2 linked regions of the Peribacillus simplex NBRC 15720 = DSM 1321 genome follow. The protein of the gene in region 2 interacts with the protein of the main gene of each other region in a pairwise test. Links are inferred from orthologs where the notes say so. Each region holds a gene or a part of one and is shown on either strand. Other genes may lie near its edges.

Evidence for each region. Proteins that work in one complex are often made in the same cells at the same time.
Region 1: the proteins of BS1321_RS02885 (region 2) and clpB interact in binary tests that used the Escherichia coli proteins (3 or more experiments, as listed by UniProt). The link is inferred for Peribacillus simplex NBRC 15720 = DSM 1321 from one-to-one orthologs.

What each region holds. Positions count from the first base shown.
Region 1 is NZ_CP017704.1:1,309,832-1,314,671, reverse strand. Bases 528-3,665 are described here. They hold clpB (ATP-dependent chaperone ClpB), read left to right. Parts: upstream 528-871; coding sequence 872-3,460; downstream 3,461-3,665. Other genes in these bases: BS1321_RS06165 (YjzD family protein), read right to left, coding at 3,543-3,665; BS1321_RS06175 (FAD-dependent monooxygenase), read left to right, coding at 528-641. Outside these bases: more of BS1321_RS06175, read left to right, coding at 1-527; more of BS1321_RS06165, read right to left, coding at 3,666-3,734; BS1321_RS06160 (alpha/beta fold hydrolase), read left to right, coding at 4,032-4,754. UniProt on the Escherichia coli protein: Part of a stress-induced multi-chaperone system, it is involved in the recovery of the cell from heat-induced damage, in cooperation with DnaK, DnaJ and GrpE. Acts before DnaK, in the processing of protein aggregates.
Region 2 is NZ_CP017704.1:639,211-643,685, reverse strand. What follows is about bases 762-3,534. They hold BS1321_RS02885 (sulfurtransferase TusA family protein), read left to right. Parts: upstream 762-1,920; coding sequence 1,921-2,148; downstream 2,149-3,534. Other genes in these bases: BS1321_RS02870 (exonuclease SbcCD subunit D), read left to right, coding at 3,254-3,534; BS1321_RS02875 (DUF2621 domain-containing protein), read left to right, coding at 2,663-3,091; BS1321_RS02880 (DUF3219 family protein), read left to right, coding at 2,277-2,582; BS1321_RS02890 (YeeE/YedE family protein), read left to right, coding at 824-1,879. In the rest of the region: BS1321_RS27310 (response regulator), read left to right, coding at 1-57; BS1321_RS02895 (CcdC family protein), read left to right, coding at 172-648; more of BS1321_RS02870, read left to right, coding at 3,535-4,399; BS1321_RS02865 (AAA family ATPase), read left to right, coding at 4,396-4,475. UniProt on the Escherichia coli protein: Involved in thiosulfate metabolism.

The sequences.
Region 1 (4,840 bases), 670 kb from region 2 along the record:
GGGGAGCGATCCCGATGGAAGAGGTTACGAGCCATGGAGATCTAGATGATGTATATATGTGGATTGGGCCAAACCTTCATCTTGTTCAATACCCGGTTAGAAGGGGAGAACTTTACAACCAAGTAGTGGTGTTCAAAAGTTCTCAATACACGGAAGAAAACGAAAAAACAGATCAATGGGGAACACCGGAAGAAATGGACTGTGTATTTGCCGGAACTTGTGAGCTTGTTCAGAATGCGATTTCATTCATTCAAAGGCAACGCCGCTGGCCAATGTATGACCGGTTACCAATTGATAATTGGACAAAAGGAAGAATTACGCTTACGGGCGATGCGGCACATCCGATGCTTCAATACTTGGCACAAGGGGCTTGCCAGGCTTTAGAAGATGCAGCTTATTTGTCGGATATGCTTCATAAGCATGGGAATGACATTGAACAGGCATTTTTGGAATATCAAGAGGAACGGATTCCGCGTACGGCTCATGTTCAAACAAGCGCAAGAATGTGGGGGGAAATCATTCACAATATGACCGATGCAGGCATTCTGCTTCGAGATACGATCCTTGCGGGTCGCACGGATAAGGATTTTCAATTCGTCGATGAGTTTCATGGTTACAATAAAACGGCCGTGAAAGCATAACCCGTTATTTCATCCAAATACTGTGCTAAGTGATTTTATGCATTTTACAAATGGGTCGCCTTTCTTCTATATGAAGAAAGGCTTTTGCCGTTTATCCTCCATGCCTCCTGCATTTTTTATAACTTTCCTTTACATGGGGAGAATTAGAAGTATAATGAAAATATAAAGGTCAAATTTGGTCAAACCCAGTGGGAATTCGTTCATGATATAGATGAATGGGAGGTTTTAAGATGGATATTAATAAAATGACGGAGAGAACCCAACAGGCGTTCATTGGCGGCCAGGAACTAGCCAAAGATAGAGGGAATCCCGAGCTGACGGAGCTTCATTTATTAAAGATCTTAATGGAACAGGATGAAAGTTTATTAATCAGAATTTTATCGGAATCTGGTAAACCGATGAATCTATTTGATATAGAGCTAAATAAGGAACTGGATCGATTACCGGAAGTGAGCAGGAGTGTTTCCCAGGTTTACATGTCATCCTCCCTACAGCAAATTTTAACGGCTGCCGAAAAAGAAATGCAGATGTGGGAGGATGAATATTTATCTGTAGAACATATACTGCTTGCGTCATTGCAAGTCAATAAAACGAATGTAAACAGGCTTTTTTCATCATATGGAATTGATTATGCTAAAGCAAAACGGGTTATAAACGATATAAGGGGGAATCAGCGAGTGACTAGTCAAAATCCTGAAAGCACTTATGAAGTACTGAAAAAATACGGCAGAGATCTCGTTGCTGAGGTTAAATCGGGGAAGGTCGATCCCGTAATTGGTCGAGATACGGAAATCCGTAACGTCATCCGGATCCTTTCACGTAAAACGAAAAATAATCCTGTATTAATAGGGGAACCGGGAGTAGGTAAAACAGCCATCGTCGAGGGGTTGGCACAAAGGATCGTCAGGAAGGATGTGCCGGAAGGATTAAAGGACAAGACCGTTTTTTCACTAGATATGAGTGCGCTTGTCGCTGGGGCCAAATTCCGCGGTGAATTTGAAGAACGCCTAAAAGCGGTGTTGAATGAGATCAAGAAGAGTGAAGGTAAAATTCTTTTATTCATTGATGAATTACACACAATTGTCGGTGCAGGAAGAACAGATGGCGCACTTGATGCCGGAAATATGTTAAAACCGATGCTTGCGCGCGGTGAGCTGCATTGTATCGGTGCAACGACCCTTGATGAATATCGACAATATATTGAAAAAGATCCGGCCTTGGAACGCCGTTTCCAACAGGTTCTGGTTCCTGAACCGGATGTGGAAGATACGATTTCAATTTTGCGGGGATTAAAGGAACGGTTTGAAATTCACCATGGTGTCAGGATACATGATCGGGCGATCGTTGCTGCCTCTGTCCTTTCGAACCGATATATAACGGAGCGATTTTTACCGGATAAAGCGATAGATCTTGTGGATGAAGCATGTGCGATGATCCGAATGGAAATCGATTCAATGCCATCCGAGTTGGATGAAATCACGAGAAAAGTCATGCAACTTGAAATTGAAGAAGCTGCCTTGAAGAATGAGGAGGACCCTCAAAGCAAAGCAAGGCTTGAAGTGCTTCAAAAAGAACTATCAGAACTTCAGGATCAAGCGAATAGCATGAAATCCAAGTGGCAAATGGAGAAATCGGCGCTTCAAAAGGTGCAGGATCAACGTGAAGAGCTTGAGAAACTGCGTCATGAACTGGATCAAGCAGAGAATGACTATGACCTAAACCGGGCAGCTGAACTTCGACACGGAAGGATTCCGCAGCTTCAAAAAGAATTGGAAGCAATGGAAGACGAATTGGAAAAGGAAAAACAGGAATCACGATTGCTTCGCCAAGAAGTGACGGAGGAGGAAATAGCCTCGATTGTTGCAAGGTGGACGGGGATCCCCATAAGCAAGCTGGTGGAAAGTGAAAGGGAGAAACTGCTTCGCCTATCTGATATCCTGCATGAACGCGTAATAGGTCAAGGGGAAGCGGTGGAACTCGTATCCGATGCGGTTTTAAGAGCAAGGGCTGGAATTAAAGACCCAAACAGACCAATCGGTTCATTCATCTTTCTTGGGCCGACGGGTGTCGGTAAAACCGAACTGGTAAAAGCTTTGGCAGAAACGTTATTCGATAGTGAAGAACATATGATTCGAATCGATATGTCGGAATATATGGAGAAACATTCTGTGTCCCGACTTGTTGGTGCACCTCCTGGATATGTTGGGTTTGAGGAAGGCGGCCAACTTACGGAGGCTGTCAGGAGAAACCCATACTCAGTCATATTATTAGACGAAATTGAAAAGGCGCATCCGGAAGTCTTCAATATTTTGCTACAAATGTTGGATGATGGAAGGATAACAGACTCTCAAGGCAGAACAATCAACTGTAAAAATACGGTGATCATCATGACTTCCAATATCGGTTCCCATTTCTTATTGCAGTCCAACCGGGTGGATGGAGGAATTGAAGAAGAAATAAAAGATCAGGTCTTTAAAGAGTTAAGAGGCCATTTCCGTCCGGAATTTTTGAATCGCGTTGATGACATTGTTTTATTCAAACCTCTGACGAAACAAGAAATCGTTGAAATCGTAGATAAAATGGTTCATCAATTACAAGAAAGGTTAACTGAACAAAATATAGTCCTGAACGTCACTGAAGCGGCTAAGGAATTCATTGCGGACCAGGGATATGATCCGGTATATGGAGCAAGACCGCTGAAGCGATTCATCCAAAAGCATCTGGAAACGAAAATCGCCCGTAAAATCATAGCTGGGACTGTTGAGCTAAAAGAAGGAATAACGATTGATTATGATCATGATGAATTGGTCCTCATATAAAAACGTTGCAATGTAGTTTACCCGTAAGCAAAGTATGGTATAACAAAAAGGACATCCTAAAAAGGATGTCCTCTTTTGTTTCTTAATGTTGATGAGAGTCTTTAGCTGGCCCAGCAGGCAAGATAGCAGGGATGATAAGAATCAGGATAGCAGCAGCTAATCCTAAAATCGTTCCCTGCGCAGCATCGTATGAAACTCCGCTCATGGAAGAAACAACATATACAGTCATATGCACTAATAAGAATGTCCAAAAAATTGCCCAAGCATAACGCATCGAATTTCACCTCATTCCACTACATTCATTTTTATCTTACCATAATTAATATACAGTTAAAACGTGTTTTTAATAATAACCTTTAAATAAATCAATACATTAAATCATAAGAGAACTTTTTCTGGCAGACTAGTTGGTTCCAAACGTCAAAAGGGAAATCATAGGGGAAAAATAAACACAAAAATCATCCCAGCTTGGTTAATTTAAGATAAGAAGTTAGGCGTTTCCACTGACCCTTTCTATTTTTCGTCATAAATTAATATAGTAGTAGTAATATTCCTTAAAGGAGTTTGAACGATGGAACAACGAACTTTTCAAATTGATGACCAATGGAATATCATCTATTATCCAGAGCGGCCCAGTGGTTTTTCCGTAATGGTAATTGGAGACCGTAGTCATTTTGTCGAAAAAGACAGCAGCTTTTGGCTGCAGCATCCTGGCAGGCTGCAGATATTGGAACATTTAAAGGAATACGGATACACGCTATTTTCATCGAATTTCCACGGAGCCAACTGGGGCAGTCCTAAAGCACTGGACCTTTCCCTTAACCTATATATTCTTTTCTTGAAAAAAGAAATAGTCAATCAAAGGGTTCATATATTGGCAGAGGGGACAGGCGCGCTCCTTGCCTTAAAGTTAATGAATGAACTTGGTAATAAAATACGGTCTGTCGTATTGATCGATCCGGTTTTTTCCTTGAAAGCACAACTGGAAAAAGAAAAGGAAAATAAGTTCTTCTTTAAAAAGTGGCTGTCCGAGGTCGCTGCTGCATATGAGCTCGATCTGGCAGAATGTGAACAGCATATCCTGGACACTGAAGATTCAGTAATCGCAGAGAATATCCCCATGAAAGTGATCCAGGTTTTTGGAAGCTTACGGAAAGAGCAAGCCTCCCTTTATCGACAAATCCAGCTGGCTAGAAAAGCAGACTTGCAGCTGACGTATATATTGCCCGAAAAACGTTATAAAATCCCCTATCAAATACAAAAGTTTTTCAATGAGAATGAAGAGACTTTATGAGAAGAGATATATTTTTACAATAGTTTGCATACGATACAGCATCTAAAAAAACTAGACGTGCCGAATGAAGTGGGCTTGATGGCATA
Region 2 (4,475 bases):
ATCTTCAATCCTTTTGACGAGGGCAGGGTATTGGATGACAAAATGGCGCTTAATTAATGACACTCTCCTTGTTTATCTCAAATAGGTAATATATACTTTGTTTATAAATTGAAGTCATATATAATTTTTAAGGGTACTTACCTATTTTTAGTTTAAAGGGATGGTTAAGAGATGATATATATATCAACAGGTATAGCGATTGTGATGGCTATAGGTGTTTTCATGTTACGGATGAAGGAAACGAAAAAACCAGTGAATGAAAAGAAAATAATCTTACCGCCTCTGTTTATGAGTACGGGTGCTTTGATGTTTATTTTCCCGATGTTTAGGGTGACTCGATACGAATTGTTGGAGGCTCTTGTTGCAGGGATGTTGTTTTCCATCTTATTGATTAAAACATCTAAATTTGAAGTTAGAGATGAAAAAATTTATATTCTGCGCTCTAAAGCGTTCATATTCATATTGATTGGTCTCATGGTGATTCGACTGGTGGCGAAACTGATGCTGGGAAGCACGATTGAAATCGGTGTATTAAGCGGAATGTTTTTCTTACTTGCTTTTGCGATGATCGTTCCGTGGAGAATTGCCATGCTTTACCAATATAAGAAAGTTAAAGCAGCCAGTTTTGGCGGAAGTAGTATGGTGTGATACATGTATTATATGATTTAATCAAAGGGACAATCAAAAAACCTGAGTCGATATTCATTGACTCAGGTTTTTCATTTGCCTGGAGAATAAAAAAATTAACCCGAAAACCTAGTAATTTCATCCGGATTATATTATATTAGTATTGTTATTATTTTACTAAAGGAGGAAACGGTTCATGTTACAAATGATTGTGTTCGGGATTATTTGTGGTTTACTGCTGGGATTTGTGCTTCAAAGAGGCCGTTTCTGTGTTGTTGGTGCATATCGTGATTTGATTTTAGCTAAAGATGGACGGATGTTCTTAGCTACATTTATTGTTATAGCGATACAAAGTATTGGTGTTTATGCATTAAATGATACAGGGGTCATTCAGTTTGGAAATGATGGTTTTCCATGGTTGGGAACAATCGTCGGTGGTTTTATTTTTGGTATTGGTATGGTTCTGGCAGGAGGATGTGCCACTGGAACATGGTATCGTGCCGGAGAGGGCATGATCGGAAGTTGGGTTGCCCTTTTTGGATATATGCTAGGGGCAGCCATGACGAAATATGGTGTATGGAAAGTGGCTGGAGATAATCTGTTATCTTATCGTACAAGTGATACGTATATTCATCAAACATTAAATGTTTCGCCATGGGTGCTTGTGGTTATTGTGACACTATTGGTTGGCATATTGGTGCTTCGTGAATTGAGAAAACCAAAACTTCCAATCTTTAAAATGAAACCGAAAAAAACGGGATTGGCCCACATCTTATTCGAGAAACGCTGGCATCCCTTTGTTACAGCATTATTGGTGGGGATTATTGCAATCATGGCATGGCCGCTAAGTGCAATGACAGGCAGAATGTTCGGACTTGGAATCACAGCGCCTTCCGCGAACATTCTAACTTTCCTTATAACAGGAGAGGATGCGTTAATCGATTGGGGTACGTTTTTAGTATTGGGTATTTTCCTTGGTGCTTTCATTGCCGCCAAATGGAGCGGGGAATTCCGTTGGCGTTTGCCTGATATGAAAACGTTACGTAACAATGCAATTGGCGGTGTAACCATGGGATTCGGTGCAAGTGTTGCCGGGGGATGCACAATCGGAAATGGGCTGGTGAATTCGGCGCTATTTGCTTGGCAGGGTTGGATCGCAATTGTCTTTTTCCTGCTGGGTACATGGGTAGCAACTTATTTCATGATTATCCGTAAGCAAAAGCAGACAGCGGCTGCATCCAAAGCGGCTTAAAGTACGAGACAAAAATTTTTTAATCAAGGAGTGTAATATAAATGGCAAAAGTATTGGAAACGACCGGAATGGTATGTCCATTCCCTTTAGTGGAAGCAAAAGAAGCGATAGTGGACATGGCAAAAGGAGAAGAATTGATCATTAATTTCGATTGTACACAAGCAACGGAGAGCATTCCGCGTTGGGCTGCTACCGAAGGTCATGAAATCACGGAGTTTGAGCAAATCGATGACGCTAAATGGCGTATAATCGTGAAAAAGGGAAAGTAAATTGATTTGAAGAAAACGTGCTCGGGTTTCCTATGCACGTTTTTTTATTTTTTTAAGGTTGAATAATTGGCGCTGAAAGTATCTAGTGATAACATGTCTTTAACCACTTTTTTAAGGAGATGTTGATAATGGTAGATGAGGTCATTTTAAACGATGTTCCACTGCAGGTTACTGATTTTCTTTCTGAAACTGTAAAGGATTCTGAAGGTAAGGAAGTCAGAAAAGTCAGTTTCAATTTCAAGGTTACACATAGTGAATATCATGATATTACAACACTGCTTTATCAAATGGTATTTGATTTAAAAATTCCACAGTCAAACGAGGAGTTTCGAGCAGAGATCTTTAACTATGCAACTTCGGTCACGAATCTCTATGAAGAAAATGCGGTGGGGGATTTTTCGCTCGTCTTGCTGGAAGTGAACGGTCAGGAATGATTGCATTGCCAGTCTTGTAAAGATATGGGTTACTGTCTATAATAATAGTGACGATCATTCTATACATATGAGGTGGTACTTTGCTTAGTGGATGGTTTTTATGGTTTATTCTATTTTGGGTAGCCCTTTTAATTATATTAATGAGCATAGGTGGCTTTTTCATGTTTCGAAAGTTCCTAAAAAGATTTCCCAAAGAAGATGGGAAATCCGATATGGATTGGGAAGAATACTATTTGGACCAAACAAAGCACTTATGGTCAAAGCAGCAAAAGGAATTACTTGAAGATTTAGTGAGCCCTGTGCCAGAACTTTTTCGTGATGTTGCACGTCATAAAATCGCGGGAAAAATCGGCGAGTTGGCGTTAAAGGAAAAATCGGGCGATATTACGGAAGATTTAGTGATACGCGGCTATATCATAGCCACACCAAAGCGTGACCATAAATTTTTACAAAAAAAATTAGCTGAAAGAAAGGTGAATATGAGTCCATATGAACACTTATTCAGCTAATGAGGAAAAAAGCAGACTCTTTTGGAGTTTGCTTTTTTTATTCTGAATAATTCAAAAGAGTGGGGCAGTGTGGTAAAAATTAGAACGTTTGTACCCAAACCATGCTATTCGTTAAATTTTTGATATAATAATAGTAAGTAAAAATTAGGACGGAGTGAAACTATGAAATTTATCCATACGGCTGATTGGCATTTAGGGAAAATCGTTCACGGGGTACATATGACAGATGACCAAAGGCATGCACTCTTGCAATTCATAGAAATTGTCGAAGAGGAAAAGCCGGATGCGGTTGTGATTGCCGGTGATCTATATGATCGTTCCGTTCCGCCGACTGAAGCGGTAGAGCTTCTTGATGAAATCCTTTATACGATTAATGTGAAAATGAATACACCGATCGTTGCGATATCGGGAAACCATGATTCTGCGGAAAGGCTTGCATTCGGTTCATCATGGTATCGTCATAGTCAGTTATACATTCATGGGAAATTGACAAAAACATGTGAGCCGGTTCGCATCAAAGGCGTAAACTTTTATTGTGTTCCATATGCAGAACCTGGGACGGTCCGCCATCTTTTTGAAGATGATAGTATCCATTCACATCAAGCAGCGATGAAGCGGATAACAGGAACGATTGCCGAAAATTTCAATAAGGATGAGCCGAATGTCTTCGTAGGACATGCTTTTGTATTAGGCGGAAAAACGAGCGATTCAGAAAGGGTCTTGTCGGTAGGTGGTTCTGGCTGTGTTTCATCCGACTTATTTGATGCGTTCGATTATACGGCACTTGGACATTTACATAGTCCAGACGCGATACGTCATCCAAAGGTGTTTTACTCTGGATCACTATTAAAATATTCTTTTTCTGAGGCCAAGCAGAATAAGTCGCTTTCCATCGTCGATATGCAAGAAGATGGAAGCTTTGATATACGCTATCGTTCTTTGGCACCCAAGTTCGATATGAGGGAAATATCAGGAGTTATGGAAGAGTTACTCGATCCCGCTTTCTATCAATCGCAAAAAAGGGATGATTATTTGAAAATAACACTAAATGATGAGGGGGCACTCATCGATCCTATTAACCGCCTGCGCCAGATTTATCCGAACGTACTACATCTAGAGCGAAAATGGGATTTGGCCGACCTTAGAAGAAAAAAATCCTTCTCTTCTGTAAAAGATGAACGGAAATCAGAATTGGACCTGTTTGAAACGTTTTATCAAGAAATGACAGATCGGGACTTTGATTCTCAAAAGCAGGATTTGATGGTTTCGGTAATTGAGGCTGTTAAGAAAGAGGAGGCTTTGAAATGAGACCGGATATTTTAACGATGCAGGCATTCGGACCATATGCAGGAAGGGAAACCATTGACTTTAATTCCCTTGGAGA